4 regions of the Streptomyces phaeolivaceus genome follow, and region 2 is predicted to be linked to each of the others. Evidence: riboswitches for the same ligand, from Rfam matches in the RefSeq annotation. Region 2 holds a riboswitch; each other region holds the start of a gene.
The links. A riboswitch is a leader RNA that binds a small molecule or an ion and turns the genes downstream of it on or off. The one in region 2 is predicted to bind cyclic di-AMP.

Region 1 (3,850 bases), 710 kb from region 2:
CGCGATCACCGAGATCGCCACGGTGGCCACCGTCGCCGTACTGGCCGTACTGATCAACCGTCTCGTCCGCCGCAGCGACGCCCGGCTCGCGACCGCCCGGGAGATCGCCGAGGCGGCGCAGCGGGCCGTACTGCCGGTGCCGCAGGAGCGGATCGGCGGGCTGGAGATCGCCGCGCGGTACGAGGCGGCGCAGGCCGGGGCGTCGATCGGGGGCGATCTGTACGCGGTGCAGGACTCGCCCCACGGCGTACGGCTGGTCGTCGGCGATGTGCGCGGCAAGGGGCTGGGGGCGGTGTCGGCGGTGGCGGTGCTGATCGGCGCGTTCCGGGAGGCGGCCGAACAGGAGTCGACGCTCGAGGCGGTGGCCCAGCGGCTGGAACGGGCACTGGCCCGCGAGAGCACCCGGCGGGAGGCCGCGCGCCGGGACGCGGCGGTGAAGTACGAGGGGTTCGTGACGGCCGTACTGGCGGAGTTCCCGCACGGCGCCGGCCGCGCCCGGATCGTCAACCGGGGCCATCCGTCCCCCCTGCTGCTGTACGCCGACGGCACCCTGCGCACCCTGGACGCCCCGCGGCCCGCGCTCCCGCTGGGCATGCAGGACCTGGCCACCTGGCCCGACCGCGCGGAGGAGACCGACTTCCCGCCCGGCGCCACGCTGCTCTTCCACACCGACGGCCTCTCCGAGGCGAGGGACGCGCGAGGTGTCTTCTACGACCCGGCCGCCCGCCTGTCCGGCCGCGCCTTCTCCACCCCGGACGCCCTGCTGACGACCCTGGCGGAGGAGGTGCGCCGGCACACGGGCGGCCGTACGACGGACGACATGGCCCTCTTGGTGGTCCACCGCCCCTGACACACACGTCCCTCCGCACACCCGCCCCCGCACACACGTCTCTCACGTCTCTCACATCTCGCGCCTCCCATCTGTTCGATGTCACCGAGCGTGCCCGTCCGACCGTCCTGCGTATAACAACTGACGTACCGTCAGGACAACTGTTACTCGTGAGTCAATGCCAACTCGCCCGTTTTCGGCCCCTCATGACCCGTAAAGTCCAGCGCGAAAGCCGGAACGATCATTCGGAACAGCTTGGAATGGAGCACTCGTGTCTATTAACGTTCGATAACGCAGCGCGGTCGTCCCAGCCGTCACAAGAGACGGCTCCGTGCTCACGCGCCGAATCCCGCAAGGGAACCGGGGAACCACCACCCTGGGGTGAATCGCACGGAAACCGCCGTGGCAGTACGCACGTCCGGTTTACGCGCGTAGGAGACCTTCCTGCTCCGAACCCGTCAGCTAACCCGGTAGGCGAGGAGGAAGGAAGGAGTACGCCCACGTGGCGTCGAACCGGTCCGCGACCGAAGCCCCGTTCGTGCCGACCCAACGCGAAGGCGAGAGCCAGACGTTCGGTTACGGCAGCTACAGCAGCGACAACGAGGGCCCCTGGCAGGAGTGGAATCCCAGCGAGGACACCCTGCGTCCCGTTCGCGGCCGGCACCGTGTCGCCAAGCCGCGCGGCGTACTCGCCCGTGGCGGACTGGCCCGCAGCTCCACGGTTCTCGGCGTCGGTGTCATAGCCGCCGTCAGCGGAGCCGGTATGGCGAGCGCGCAGTCCGGCAAGGCCCCGGTCTCCATCTCGATGCCCGACATGCCGAACGTCGGCTCGGTCTTCGAGGACGAGCCCGAGGCCGAGACGCCGGAGCCCGAGGCCTCCACCTCCCCGCTCAGCAACGCCGGTCTGATCGCCACCGACACCGCCCAGGGCACGGCGGACGCCGGTGAGGCGCTGCGCGCCCGGATCATCGCGCAGGCCGAGTCCCAGCAGGACGCGTTCGACAAGGCCGCCGCCGAGGCCGCCCAGACCGCCGCCGCGGACAAGGCCGCCGAGCAGGCCGCCAAGGAGAAGAAGGAAGCCGAGGCCAAGGAGGCCGCCGCCGAGAAGAAGGCGGCCGAGGAGGCGGAGAAGAAGAAGGAAGCTGAACGCATCGCGGCCCTCGCGGGCCAGTTCACGCTTCCCACCTCCTCCTACACCCTCACCTCCACCTTCGGCCAGGCGGGCCCGTACTGGTCCTCCGGCTACCACACCGGCCTGGACTTCGCGGCCCCCACCGGCACCCTGATCAAGGCCGTCGGCAGCGGCACGATCACGCAGGCCGGCTACGAGGGCTCGTACGGCTACAAGACCGTCCTCACCCTCGATGACGGCACCGAGATCTGGTACGCCCACCAGTCCTCCATCGGCGTTAGCGTCGGCCAGAAGGTCACCACCGGCGACGTCATCGGCCGCGTGGGCGCCACCGGCAACGTCACCGGCGCCCATCTCCACATGGAGGTCCACCCCGGCGGCTCGGCCAGCGGCATCGACCCGGCGGCCTGGCTCCGCAGCAAGGGCGTCACCCCGTAGGACCACCCCCGCTCCCCGGAGCACAACAACAACGACGCCGCGCGGGCCACGGGCCTACGCGGCGTTCGCCATGCCGGGGCGAGACGGGACGGTAAGAGGACGAGGCACCCCTCCCCCTCCCCCTCCCCCTCCCCCTCTCCCCCTCTCTCCCCCCCTCTCTCCCCTTCTCTCTCCTCCCTTCACGTGCTGTTCATGGTGGGGCGGAATGCGAGGGTCCGGGCCGGGGGTTGACGCCCTACATGACTTCTCTTCGCAAGCTGGGCACGTCCGACATCGAGGTCTTCCCGCTCTCCCTCGGGGGCAACGTCTTCGGCTGGACGGCGGACGAGGCACAGTCCTTCGCCGTCCTCGACGCCTACAAGGCGGCCGGGGGCAACTTCGTCGACACGGCCGACGCCTACTCGGCGTGGGTGGAGGGCAACGAGGGCGGTGAGTCCGAGCGGATCATCGGCAAGTGGGTCAAGGCTCGCGGCAACCGCGCCGACGTGGTCATCGCGACCAAGGTGAGCCAGCACCCCGAGTACCCGGGCCTGACGGCGGCCAACATCAAGGCCGCGGCCGACGCCTCCCTCGCCCGCCTCGGCACGGACTACATCGACCTCTACTACACCCACTTCGACCAGCCCGAGGTGCCCGTCGAGGAGATCATCACCGCCCTCGACGAGCTGGTGAAGGCCGGCAAGGTCCGCGCGATAGCCGCGTCCAACATCACCCCCGAGCGCCTGAAGGCCTCCCTGGACTTCTCGGCCGCCGAGGGCCTGGCCCGCTATGTCGCCCTCCAGCCCCACTACAACCTGGTCTCCCGCGACACCTACGAGGGCGCCCTCCAGACCGTCGCCGCCGACGCGGGCCTCTCCGCCGTCCCGTACTTCGGCCTGGCCAAGGGCTTCCTCACGGGCAAGTACCGCCCCGGCACGACCGTCGACAGCCCCCGGGCGGCGGGCGCGGGTGCCTACCTCGAAACGCCGACCGGTACGCGGGTCCTCGCCGCGCTCGACGAGATCGCCGAGGCCCGGGGTGCCGCCCACGCGACCGTGGCGCTGGCCTGGCTCGCCGCCCAGCCGACCGTCGCCGCCCCCATCGCCTCCGCCCGCACCCTCGACCAACTCCCGGCCCTCCTGGCCGTCCCCGACCTCACCCTGACCCCCGAGGAACTGACCCACCTGACCAAGGCATCGGCGTAACTCCGACCCAACTCCGCGTACGTCCGCCTACGACAGCGTACGTCCGCCTATGGCCGCGTACGTCCGCCTACGACAGCGTACGTCCGCCTACGACAGCGTACGTCCGCCTACGACAGCGTACGTCCGCCTACGGCCGTCGGGATCCGCCTCTCGTTGCACATGGCACCCGGCGGCCGGTGCCGGGCCGAGCCGGGTCGCGCGACCCGGCGCTCACGGGGCACCGCCTGCGCCCACCCGTGCCGCCCCAGCGGCACGATTGCCCGCGGC
Region 2 (3,850 bases):
ACCGGCTCGGTCATCGCGATCCCGCTCCTCGGCGCCACCGGCGCGAGCGCGGCCGACGGAACCACCTGGGACCAGGTGGCGGACTGCGAGAGCGGCGGTTCGTGGAGCGCGGACACCGGGAACGGGCGCTACGGCGGCCTCCAGTTGACCCAGGAGAACTGGAACGACTACGGCGGCCTCGACTACGCGACGACCGCCGACCAGGCCAGCCGTTCGCAGCAGATCGCGGTAGCCGAGAAGGTCCTCGCCGACCAGGGCGTCGGCGTCTGGTCCACCTGCGGACTGCTCCACAACCTCGGCGGCGACTCCGGTTCCGCCGACGTGGACACGGGCGTCACGGACGACTCGACGAATTCACGCGATTCATCCAGTTCGTCTGATTCCTCCGGTTCATCCAAATCATCCGGTTCGGCCGATGGGGGCGACTCAAGCGGATCGAGCGGCTCAAGCGGCTCGGGCAACTCGAACGATTCGGCGAAGTCGGGTGATTCGGATGATTCCGCCGAACCCGGTACGTCGAGCGACTCGCCCTCCGAGGACTTCGACGGTTCCGCGAAGGCCGAGACCGGCACCGGCTCGGACGGCTCCACGGACTCCGAGAGCACCGAATCGGACAAGTCGCCACAGTCCGACAGCTCTTCGGTCGCCGAGGGCGGCGAGGACGGCGAGGACGGCGAAGGCGGCACCGGCCGTCACCGCGGCGCCAGCGCCGACGAGAGCGCCGGCGCCGAGGCCGGTGCCGGCGAGGGCGCGGCCGACGACTCCCGCGCCACCGACTCCGCGCCCTCCGGCCGTCACGCCTCCCGTGGCGGCGACACGGCGCGCGAGGGCGCGGACGGCGCGTACACCGTCCAGGTCGGCGACAGCCTGACGGGCATCGTGAACTCGCTCGGCCTGGACGGCGGGTGGCGCGGGCTGTACGCGGAGAACCGGGACACGGTCGGAACTGACCCGGACCTTATCCTTCCCGGTCAGACCCTCGAAGTCGGTGCCGAAACGGGCGAAAAGTAGCGGCAGTTCGGGTCATGGTTCGCCCTTGAATGCCCGTTTTGATCTATGTGGGAGATGAATCACAGACCCCCTGATCGTCTTTGAAATCCGGCGAATCACATGCCTACGGTCGTGACCGCTCGCCACAGCGGGCCCCTGCGGTCGGTACGCCGAATCCTGCCAACGGCCGCAAGGAACAGTCGTCGCGTCAAGCGCCGTAGGCAGGAGCGGGGGACCCAAGGTAAGTGCCGCGCCCAGCGATTCACGCTGGACCGGCTCGGGGTGAAGCCGCGTGACGTGAGCCGAGAGGTGAGCGTGCGCGGCCGGGCAACTCAACCGGCCCGAACCCGACAGCTCACCTCGCAGGCGTCGGTGAGGGGATCACTCCATGCTGTTTTCCAGCAAGGGCAAGCACCGTCGCCCGTCCAAGGCCGCTCGCGCCATCGCCGTCGCCGGTGTCACCGGCGCCGCCGCCATCGCCGCCCCGCTGATGGTCGCCGGCAGCGCCTCCGCCGCCACCGCCTCCGAGTGGGACACCGTCGCCCAGTGCGAGTCCGGCGGCAACTGGTCCATCAACACCGGCAACGGCTACTACGGCGGCCTGCAGTTCTCCGCCTCCACGTGGGCCGCCTACGGCGGTACGCAGTACGCCTCCACCGCCGACCAGGCGAGCAAGGCCCAGCAGATCGCGATAGCCGAGAAGGTCCTCGCGGGCCAGGGCAAGGGTGCCTGGCCGGTCTGCGGCACCGGCCTGTCCAGCGCCTCGTACGACGGCGCCGCCGCCTCCAGCGGCAACTCGGACTCCGGCTCCTCCGCGCAGCAGAACACCCAGCAGAACACCCAGCAGAACTCGCGGGAGAGCACCAAGAAGAGCACCGAGGACACTCGCGCCTCCCGCTCCTCCGAGCGCGCCACCGTCGAGACCCCGACCGGCAAGAAGGTCAAGAAGGGCGACGGCGAGTACAAGGTCGTCAAGGGCGACACCCTCAGCGCCATCGCCGAGAAGAAGAACGTCAAGGGTGGCTGGGAGAAGCTCTTCGAGCTGAACAAGGACATCATCGACGACGCCGACTTCATCTACCCGGGCCAGCAGCTCCACCTGAGCTGACCCGTCGTGGCCCGTGAGGGGGGGGCCGGCAGGGCCGAAAAATCTGGCCGCTCCCCAGCTGAACCACAGCCCGCTCACATCCGTGTCCTCCATAGTGAAGACCTCGTGAGGGCCGTCCCCCCGTCCCCACGGGCTCCCCGCCCCGGTGCGCATTCCCCCGTACGCACCGGGGCGGGGCTTTTTCCTGCCCGCCTCCCGGGCCTCTCCCTCTCCCTCTCCCTCTCCCTCTTTCTGCCCTCTCCCTCTTTCTGTTCACTTTCTCGCCCACCCCCCTTTGTTCCGAGCTGAAACAATAGGTACCGTCTGTCTGTCCACGGGACGGTCGGTCGGCTGCCGACGGCCCGGGGGCGGTTAGGCTCTAGTCGCAAGGCCCAAGCGGCCCCGCACAACCAGCGTCACATCCCATGAAGGAGATGCTCGTGCCGTCCATCGACGTCGTCGTAGCCCGGGAAATCCTCGACTCGCGAGGCAACCCCACCGTCGAGGTCGAGGTCGGCCTCGACGACGGCAGCACGGGTCGTGCCGCCGTTCCGTCCGGCGCCTCCACCGGCGCCTTCGAGGCCATCGAGCTGCGCGACGGTGACCCCAACCGCTACCTCGGCAAGGGTGTCGAGAAGGCCGTCCTCGCCGTCATCGAGCAGATCGGCCCGGAGCTGGTCGGCTACGACGCCACCGAGCAGCGCCTCATCGACCAGGCCATGTTCGACCTGGACGCCACCGACAACAAGGGCTCCCTCGGCGCCAACGCCATCCTCGGCGTCTCCCTCGCCGTCGCCCACGCCGCCTCCGAGGCGTCCGACCTGCCGCTGTTCCGCTACCTCGGTGGCCCGAACGCGCACCTGCTGCCCGTCCCGATGATGAACATCCTCAACGGCGGATCCCACGCGGACTCCAACGTCGACATCCAGGAGTTCATGATCGCCCCGATCGGCGCGGAGTCCTTCTCCGAGGCCCTGCGCTGGGGCGCCGAGGTCTACCACACCCTCAAGAAGGTGCTGAAGACCAAGGGCCTGTCCACCGGCCTCGGCGACGAGGGCGGCTTCGCCCCGAACCTGGAGTCCAACCGCGCCGCGCTCGACCTCATCATCGAGGCCATCAAGCAGGCCGGTTACGTCCCCGGTGAGCAGATCGCGCTCGCGCTCGACGTCGCCGCGTCCGAGTTCTACAAGGACGGCAAGTACGAGTTCGAGGGCAAGTCCCGCTCGGCCGCCGAGATGACGGAGTACTACGAGGAGCTGGTCTCCGCGTACCCGCTCGTCTCCATCGAGGACCCGCTGTACGAGGACGACTGGGCCGGCTGGAACGTCATCACCCAGAAGCTGGGCGACAAGGTCCAGATCGTCGGCGACGACCTCTTCGTCACCAACCCCGAGCGCCTCGCCCGCGGCATCGAGGAGGGCTCGGCCAACGCCCTGCTCGTCAAGGTCAACCAGATCGGCTCGCTGACCGAGACCCTGGACGCCGTCGAGATGGCCCAGCGCAACGGCTTCAAGTGCATGATGTCCCACCGCTCCGGCGAGACCGAGGACGTCACCATCGCCGACCTCGCCGTCGCCGTGAACTGCGGCCAGATCAAGACCGGCGCCCCGGCCCGCTCGGACCGCGTCGCCAAGTACAACCAGCTGCTGCGCATCGAGGAGATCCTCGACGACGCCGCGGTCTACGCCGGCCGCTCCGCCTTCCCCCGCTTCAAGGGCTGACACCGGCAGAACGGCAAGTAGGAAGCGTCGTACGTACGTCCCCGTACTCGGT
Region 3 (3,850 bases), 4.9 Mb from region 2:
GACGAGCGGCGCGGCACCGAGTGGTCCTTCGCGGGGGCGGAGGCCGACGGCGACGAGCTGCGGCTGCGGTTCGGCGACGACGGACTCGCGATCACCCTGCATTACCGGATGCGCGACGACGTGGTCGAGCGCTGGGTGACCCTCGCCAACGAGGGCCCGGCGGTGGAGCTGCTGCGCGCCGACTCGGCGACCTGGACACTGCCGCCGCGCGCGGAGGAGTCCTGGCACCTCTCGCAGCTGCACGGCAGGTGGGCGGCCGAGTCCCGGCTCGTGCGCGGCGACCTCACCTACGGCGAGAAAGTCATCGGCAGCCGGCGCGGCCACACCGGGCACCAGCATCTGCCCTGGGTCGCCCTCGACACCGACGCCACCGAGGAGCGCGGCGAGGTCTACGGCTGCGCGCTGGGCTGGTCGGGGTCCTGGCGCATCGCGGTCGCCCAACTCCCGGACGCGCGCGTGCAGATCACCGGCGGCGCCGGCTACGACGAGTCCGGGCTGCTGCGGCTGGAGACGGGGGAGACGTTCACCACGCCCGTCTTCGCCGGCCTGTGGAGCGACGGCGGCTTCGGCGGGGCCAGCCGCGCCTGGCACGCCTACCAGCGGACGTACGTCATCCCGGACGCGGACCAGGACCGGCCGGTGCTCTTCAACTCCTGGGAGGCCACCGAGTTCGACATCTCCGAGGATCAGCAGGGGACGCTGGCGCGGGCGGCGGCGGCCATCGGGGTCGAGCTGTTCGTGGTGGACGACGGCTGGTTCGGGGCGCGTACGAGCGACCGGGCCGGGCTCGGCGACTGGGCGCCCAATCCGGACCGATTCCCGAAGGGGCTCAAGCCGCTCGCCGACTATGTGCACGCCCTCGGGATGCGGTTCGGCATCTGGGTCGAGCCGGAAATGGTCAACCCGGACAGTGAGCTGTACCGGGCGCACCCCGAATGGGCACAGTTCCAACCGGGACGAAAGCGGACGGAGCTGCGCAATCAGCTCGTTCTCAATCTCGCCCGCGAGGACGTTCAGGAATACCTCTGGGAGCGGTTGGACGCGCTTCTCTCCAGCGCGCCGATCGACTATGTGAAGTGGGACTTCAACCGTTGCTTCACCGATGCGGGCTGGCCCGGCGAGCCCTATCCGCAGAAGCTCTGGGTCGAGCATGTGCGCGCCTTCTACGCCCTGCTGGACCGGCTGCGGGCCGCGCATCCGGGGGTGGCGTTCGAGTCGTGCTCGGGCGGCGGCGGCCGGATCGATCTCGGGGTGATGGCGCGGACGGACCAGGTGTGGACGTCCGACAACACCGACCCGCTCGACCGGCTCGCCATCCAGCACGGCTTCAGCCAGATCCATCCGGCCCGGACCATGGCCGCCTGGGTCACCGACAGCCCGAACAACCAGCTCAACGGCCGGGTCAGCTCGCTGCGGTTCCGGTTCGTCAGCGCGATGGCAGGGGTGCTCGGCGTCGGCGGCGACCTCACCGAGTGGACCGAGGAGGAGCTGGCCGAGGCGCGCGGCTGGATCGAGCGGTACAAGGAGATCCGGCCGGTCGTGCAGCGCGGTGATCTCTACCGGCTGCGGCCCCCGACCGGCGGGCTGAGCGCCGTGCAGTACGTCCACGGCGACGAGGTGGTCGTCCTCGCCTGGCTCCAGGCCCAGCACTACGGCGAGCCGCCCGCCCCGCTCCGGCTGCGTGGACTCGACCCGGCGGGGACGTATGAATGCCGCGAAACGGGCGAAGTGCACCGGGGGGCGGTGCTGTTGCATCACGGGATGCGGACGGGGCTGCGCGGTGACTTCGATGCGGCAGTTATCCGCCTGTGTCGCACTTGAGTGATCTGTCCGTAATGCAGCTGTAATTCCAACAAGCCCTGGAATAAAGCCTACTGAGTCGTAGGTGCGTGAGTAGCGTCATATTCGTGACGTTCCGCTGTCGCCATGTTCACGTAATTCTTGGGCGTTTCCAGGGCGGTTGGAAATGCTCAGGACCGGTCTCTAACGGAGCGTGAGCGTGAATTCATGTAAGGCTCAGGGAGGAAGACGCACAGGAAGTCCCAATGGTTGTCTCTGTGGGCACAAGTCGCTTAAGTTCGGCGTCAATCCGGACGGACGCCCAATCCTGCCGCCGACCGGAGCCGCGTACCGACCCGATCCACGGCAGGAGCGGGGGACCCACAGGAATCACCGCCTGTTCCGGTCTCCGGAACGGCTAGGGGTAAAGCCGTGCGCAAGCACGGCCGGACATCTCCAGTCCGCACCCGACAGCTCACCTCGTAGGCGCCGGAGAGGAATTCGCCATGCCCGCGAAGGGTAAGCACCGCCGTCCGAAGTCCCAGCGTTTCACCCGATCGATAGCCGCCGCCGGGACCGGTGGCGCGGCGCTCGCGCTGCCGCTGATCGGAGCCGCGGGCGCCCATGCCGCGACCCCGACCGCCGCCGTCTCCGGGGTGTCCGAGAAGACGGACACCGTCGCCGCCGAGAAGGCCGCGGCACAGGCGGGCGCTCGGATCGAGCAGGCCGAGAAGGCCGCGCAGGCCGAGAAGACCGCCACCAAGAAGGCGGCGACCAAGACCTATTCGGTGAAGGTCGGCGACTACCTCGCGAAGATCGCGGACGAGCAGGACGTCGAGGGCGGCTGGAAGCAGCTGTACTCGGACAACCGTGAGGCGATCGGCTCCGACCCCTCGCTCATCCACCCGGGCCTCAAGCTCAGCATCGACGGCCGGGCGACCTCGGGCGGCTCGTCGCAGTCGTCGAAGCCGCAGCTGTCGCAGTCCTCCAAGGCCGCCGAGTCGTCCGAGTCGTCGCAGTCGTCGAAGTCGGCCGGGACCTCGAAGCAGGAGTCGAAGGACACCCAGGCGTCGACCTCCACGTCGACCGAGCAGTCCTCGTCGTCCAGCGGCTCCGGCTTCAGCGTGCCGATCCAGGGCGCCACCGTCGGCACCGCGTACAAGACCGCCGGCAGCATGTGGTCCAGCGGCTACCACACGGGCGTCGACTTCGTGGCCCCGACCGGGACCACCCTCAAGGCCGTCGGCGCGGGCACCGTCGTCTCCGCCGGCTGGGGCGGCGCGTACGGCAACCAGGTCGTCATCAAGCTCGCCGACGGCTACTACGCCCAGTACGCCCACCTCTCCTCGCTCTCGGTCTCCGCGGGCCAGTCCGTGACCGGCGGCCAGCAGATCGGCCTCTCCGGCGCGACCGGCAACGTCACCGGGCCGCACCTCCACTTCGAGATCCGCACCAGCCCCGACTACGGCTCGGACATCGACCCCCTGGCCTACCTCCGCTCGAAGGGCGTCAGCGTCTGACGGCACCCCCGCCCACCGCGCGCGGTGAAGGCCGGCTCCCGTGATCCGGGGCCGGCCTTCGGCGTTTCATGATCGCCGTGTTGCGGTCTTGTGGCATGGCTGATCAACATCTCGACACTTCCACGAGGCGCGGGAAGAGTGCTCGGCGTAAGCGCTTTCCACCTCGTCGAAGGAGTGTTGGTGCGTACCGCCCGACCCCGAAGAACCCGACCCCGAAGAACCGTCGTCCTCACCGCGACCGCCCTGCTCTTCTCCGCGCCCGCCGGCCATGCCGCCGAGGCACCGCGCAGGGTCGTGGAGAACCTGGACCGCGGCCTGGTCGCCGTGCCGTCCGGGGACGGGACCTTCCTCAGCTGGCGGCTGCTCGGCACGGAGTACGCCCGGTACGGCGACACCGTCGCGTTCAACGTGTACAAGGGCCGCAAGCGGCTGAACCGGGCGCCGATCACCCGGTCGACGACCTTCCAGGACGACAGCCGGGGCACGGGCGCGTACAGCGTGCGGGCCGTCGTCGACGGGCGGGAGGAGAAGCCGGGTCCGGGGTCGGGAGC
Region 4 (3,850 bases), 4.0 Mb from region 2:
TGGCGGTCCTGGGCCTCGGCGCCCAGGGCGGCGAGGAGATCGTGCTCGCCTCCGACGCCGAGGGCGCGGACGTCGCGCTCGACCGTCTGGCGAAGCTCGTCGCCGAGGGGCTCGAAGAACTCCCCGAGACGGTCTGAGCGACCGGGCAACCGAAGCGGAAAGGCCTGAAAGGCTGCCCGCACGCACCACCCGCACACATGACGAAGGGCTCGTCCGATTTATCGGGCGGGCCCTTCGCATTTACGTCCTTTTTCCGTTCTGCGGGCAGCCGAAAAAATGCCCCACGGAATTCTTCCCTCTTTGTATACGGCTCCCGTGTTAATGCCGCAGACTCGGTGTGTTTACGGGGTGTTGCGAAGTCCTCACACGGTCGGCGCGCTCCGCCCCGGCGGCCCCGCCCGGAAATCGGAGCCGGTGCGCGGCGGTGGCGCGCTCGGTGTGCACGGACGTGATGGTCCGGGCCCGGTCGCTGTCGCCGCGCGCGACGGCGTCCACGATGCCGCCGTGCTCCGCCCAGGACTCCACGGGGTTGGCAGGCGCCTCGACCGCGTACATCCAGGCGATCTTGTGCCGCAGCTGGGCGAGTGTCGAGGTCAGGGCGGGGCTGCCGGACGCCTGTGCGAGCGTCTCGTGGAACCAGCCGCCCAGGGAGCGCAGATCCTCGCTGGTGCCCCTCCTGGCCCGCTCCTGGCCCAGTCTGACCAGGCCGCGCAACACCTTGAGGTGCGCCTCGGTGCGCCGCTGGGCGGCGCGGGCGGCGCCCAGCGGCTCCAGCAGCATGCGCATCTCCAGCAGGTCGGCGGCCTCCTGCTCGGTCGGCTCGGCGACGCACGCGCCCGCGTGCCGCCGGGTCACCACGAACCCCTCGGCCTCCAGGGTGCGCAGCGCCTCGCGCACGGGGACCCGGCTGACGCCGTAGCGGCGGGCGAGCAGTTCCTCGGTGAGACGGCTGCCGCGCTCGTAGACACCCGCGACGATGTCATCACGGATCGCCGTGCATACCGAGTGCGCCGGAATACGCATGACCGACCTCCGCCTTAATCCCCGTGAAACGTCGATGATTGACGTGTGTTCCAGCGACTCTATTGCAGTGAGCCGGAATTTCCGATGGCGGACCGGAATCCAGGGATATTTTTTGGACAGGAGGTGCGTCACAAGAGGTTCGCACAACAGGGAAAGCCCCGGCTCGGTGAGCCGGGGCCTCCTGGGAAGCGGTGGGTCCGTCAGACGTTCACGCCGTGCGAGCGCAAGTACGCGACGGGGTCGATGTCCGAGCCGTACTCGGCCGTCGTCCGGGCCTCGAAGTGCAGATGGGGGCCGGTGACGTTGCCGGTCGCCCCGGAGAGGCCGATCTGCTGGCCGGGGGTGACGGTCTGACCGACGGAGACGCCGATGGACGACAGGTGGCCGTACTGGGTGTACGTGCCGTCGTTCATCTTGATGACGATGTTGTTGCCGTACGCCCCGCCCCAGCCCGCCTCGACGACGGTGCCGGCGCCGACCGCGAGGACGGTGGTGCCGGACGCGGCGTGGAAGTCGACGCCGGTGTGGCTGCCGGAGGACCAGACGGCACCGCCGGCCTTGTAGCCGGTGGAGATGTAGGAGCCGCTGATGGGGGCGACATAGGCGTTGAGGCGCTCGCGCTCGGCCGCGCGGGCGGCACGGGCCTTGATCTCCTCGCGCTCCTTGGCGGCGGCACGTTCCTGCTCGGCCTTCTCGGCGGCGGCCTTGCGGGCCTCCTCCTGCGCCTTCTTCTTGACCGCGGCCACCTCGGCGGCCTGCTGCTGCGCGACGGCCTGGGCGTCGACCTGGTCGGCGACCGTGTCGCCGAGGACGATGATCTGGTTCAGGCCGGTCTGCTCGACTGCGGGCTCCTCCGCGGCGAGCGCGGGAGCGGCCAGGGTGCCGATGACACCGGTGGTGGTGAGAGCGGCTACGCCCACGTTCCTCGTGGTCGTGCGCTGCACACGGCCGGGACGGCGGTGCTTCCCGGGGGCGCGGGTGAACGCCATGAAGTGGCTGGTCCTTTCCTTCCCTCTCGCCTACCGGGTTAGCTGACGGGTTCGGAGCAGGAAGGTCTCCTACGGCTGCCCCCCGTTTCGCGTCGCTCGCGAAGGGCACCCGATTCACCCCAGGGACTTCGGTGGGTCCCCGGCTCCCCTGGCTCGCGCCATGCGGGGACTCGGCGATGACTGTCCGGTGCCGCGGCTGCGGCGAACTTCTGACGAACAGCCGGACTGACGCTAAGTGCGTCGTCTTCGAAATAACAAACGGATCACAGGATTTGTTAAGTACGCCACAGGTCAGACACACAACCTCCGCCATCAATACGGACAAACAAGGGCCCTGGTGACTCTTCAGTCACCAGGGCCCCACGGACACGCGTCCTTCTGTCCGGTTTCTCCTCGGCCTCCGCTCGGCTTCTACTCGGCCGGTACGACCGTGACTTCACCGATTCCGAGGGCCCTGACCGGCTCCTCGATCTGCGCGGCGTCCCCGACGAGGACGGTCACCAGACGGTCCACCGGGAAGGCGCTCACGGCGGCGGCGGTGGCCTCCACGGTGCCGGTCGCGGCGAGTTGGCGGTACAGCGTCGACTGGTAGTCGTCCGGCAGGTACTGCTCGACCTGGTCGGCCAGCGTGCCCGCCACGGCCGCGGCCGTCTCGAACTTGAGGGGGGCGACCCCCACCAGGTTCTGTACGGCGACATCGCGTTCGGCGTCGGTCAGGCCCTCGGCCGCCAGCGTGCGCAGAACCGTCCACAGATCGTCCAGCGCCGGACCGGTGTTCGGGGTGTCCACCGAGCCGCTGATGGCGAGCATCGCGACACCGGAGCCGTCGGACGCCGAGCGCAGCACCTGGCCGAACGCGCGCACCCCGTAGGTGTAGCCCTTCTCCTCGCGCAGGACGCGGTCCAGCCGGGAGGTGAGGGTGCCGCCGAGGCAGTAGGTGCCGAGCACCTGGGCCGGCCACACACGGTCGTGCCGGTCGGCGCCCACCCGGCCGATGAGCAACTGGGTCTGCACGGAGCCGGGACGGTCCACGATGATCACACGCCCGGTGTCGTCGGCGCTCACCGACGGCACGACGCTCGGCTTGGCCGGGGAGCCCGTCCAGGCGCCCAGGGTGTCGCCGAGCAGCGCGTCGAGGTCGACCCCGGTGAGGTCGCCGACGATCACGGCGGTGGCCGTCGCGGGACGCACATGCCGCTCGTAGAAGGCGCGTACGGCCGCGGAGTCGATGCCCTCGACGGTCTCCTCGGTGCCCTGGCGGGGCCGCGACATCCGGGACGTGGCCGGGAACAGCTGCCGGGAGAGCTCTTTGGCGGCCCGGCGGCCCGGGTTGGCGGTCTCGTGCGGGATCTCGTCGAGCCGGTTGGCCACCAGCCGCTCGATCTCGCTGTCCTCGAACGCGGGTGCCCGCAGGGCGTCGGCGAGCAGGCCCAGGGCCTTCTCCAGCCGCGACACGGGCACTTCGAGGGAGAGCCGGACGCCGGGGTGGTCGGCGTGCGAGTCGAGGGTGGCGCCGCAGCGCTCCAGCTCGGCGGCGAACTCCTCGGCCGTGTGCTTGTCGGTGCCCTCGGAGAACGCCCTCGTCATGATGGTGGCGACACCGTCGAGGCCGGCCGGTTCGGCGTCCAGGGGCGCGTCGAGGACGACCTCGACGGCGACGACCTGCTGGCCGGGGCGGTGGCAGTGCAGCACGGTCAGGCCGTTGTCCAGGGTGCCGCGCTCGGGCGCCGGGAACGCCCAGGGGCGGGCTTCGCCGGCCTGGGGCTGCGGGTGGAAGTCCATGGTCGCGAGCTCGGTCACTTCGCCGACTCCTCGGTCTCGTCGGTGGTTTCGGCGGC

Region 1: it holds a riboswitch for cyclic di-AMP, as region 2 does, so the genes downstream of both, F9278_RS22355 (M23 family metallopeptidase) here and F9278_RS18960 (transglycosylase family protein) in region 2, are expected to answer to the same signal.
Region 3: it holds a riboswitch for cyclic di-AMP, as region 2 does, so the genes downstream of both, F9278_RS40835 (M23 family metallopeptidase) here and F9278_RS18960 (transglycosylase family protein) in region 2, are expected to answer to the same signal.
Region 4: it holds a riboswitch for cyclic di-AMP, as region 2 does, so the genes downstream of both, F9278_RS36825 (M23 family metallopeptidase) here and F9278_RS18960 (transglycosylase family protein) in region 2, are expected to answer to the same signal.

Annotation. Positions count from the first base shown of each region.
Region 1 covers NZ_CP045096.1:4,759,973-4,763,822, reverse strand. The annotation lists gene F9278_RS22360 (PP2C family protein-serine/threonine phosphatase) at 1-850, shown strand, start outside; cyclic di-AMP (ydaO/yuaA leader) riboswitch at 1,160-1,321, shown strand; gene F9278_RS22355 (M23 family metallopeptidase) at 1,332-2,399, shown strand; gene F9278_RS22350 (aldo/keto reductase) at 2,639-3,583, shown strand.
Region 2 covers NZ_CP045096.1:4,054,084-4,057,933, reverse strand. The annotation lists gene F9278_RS18965 (LysM peptidoglycan-binding domain-containing protein) at 1-1,011, shown strand, start outside; cyclic di-AMP (ydaO/yuaA leader) riboswitch at 1,194-1,374, shown strand; gene F9278_RS18960 (transglycosylase family protein) at 1,379-2,098, shown strand; gene eno (phosphopyruvate hydratase) at 2,512-3,798, shown strand.
Region 3 covers NZ_CP045096.1:8,956,207-8,960,056, forward strand. The annotation lists gene F9278_RS40830 (alpha-galactosidase) at 1-1,821, shown strand, start outside; cyclic di-AMP (ydaO/yuaA leader) riboswitch at 2,123-2,281, shown strand; gene F9278_RS40835 (M23 family metallopeptidase) at 2,286-3,299, shown strand; gene F9278_RS40840 (rhamnogalacturonan lyase family protein) at 3,480-3,850, shown strand, end outside.
Region 4 covers NZ_CP045096.1:8,005,112-8,008,961, reverse strand. The annotation lists gene F9278_RS36835 (HPr family phosphocarrier protein) at 1-137, shown strand, start outside; gene F9278_RS36830 (GntR family transcriptional regulator) at 319-1,023, opposite strand; gene F9278_RS36825 (M23 family metallopeptidase) at 1,224-2,012, opposite strand; cyclic di-AMP (ydaO/yuaA leader) riboswitch at 2,025-2,198, opposite strand; gene F9278_RS36820 (M16 family metallopeptidase) at 2,424-3,812, opposite strand; gene F9278_RS36815 (M16 family metallopeptidase) at 3,809-3,850, opposite strand, start outside.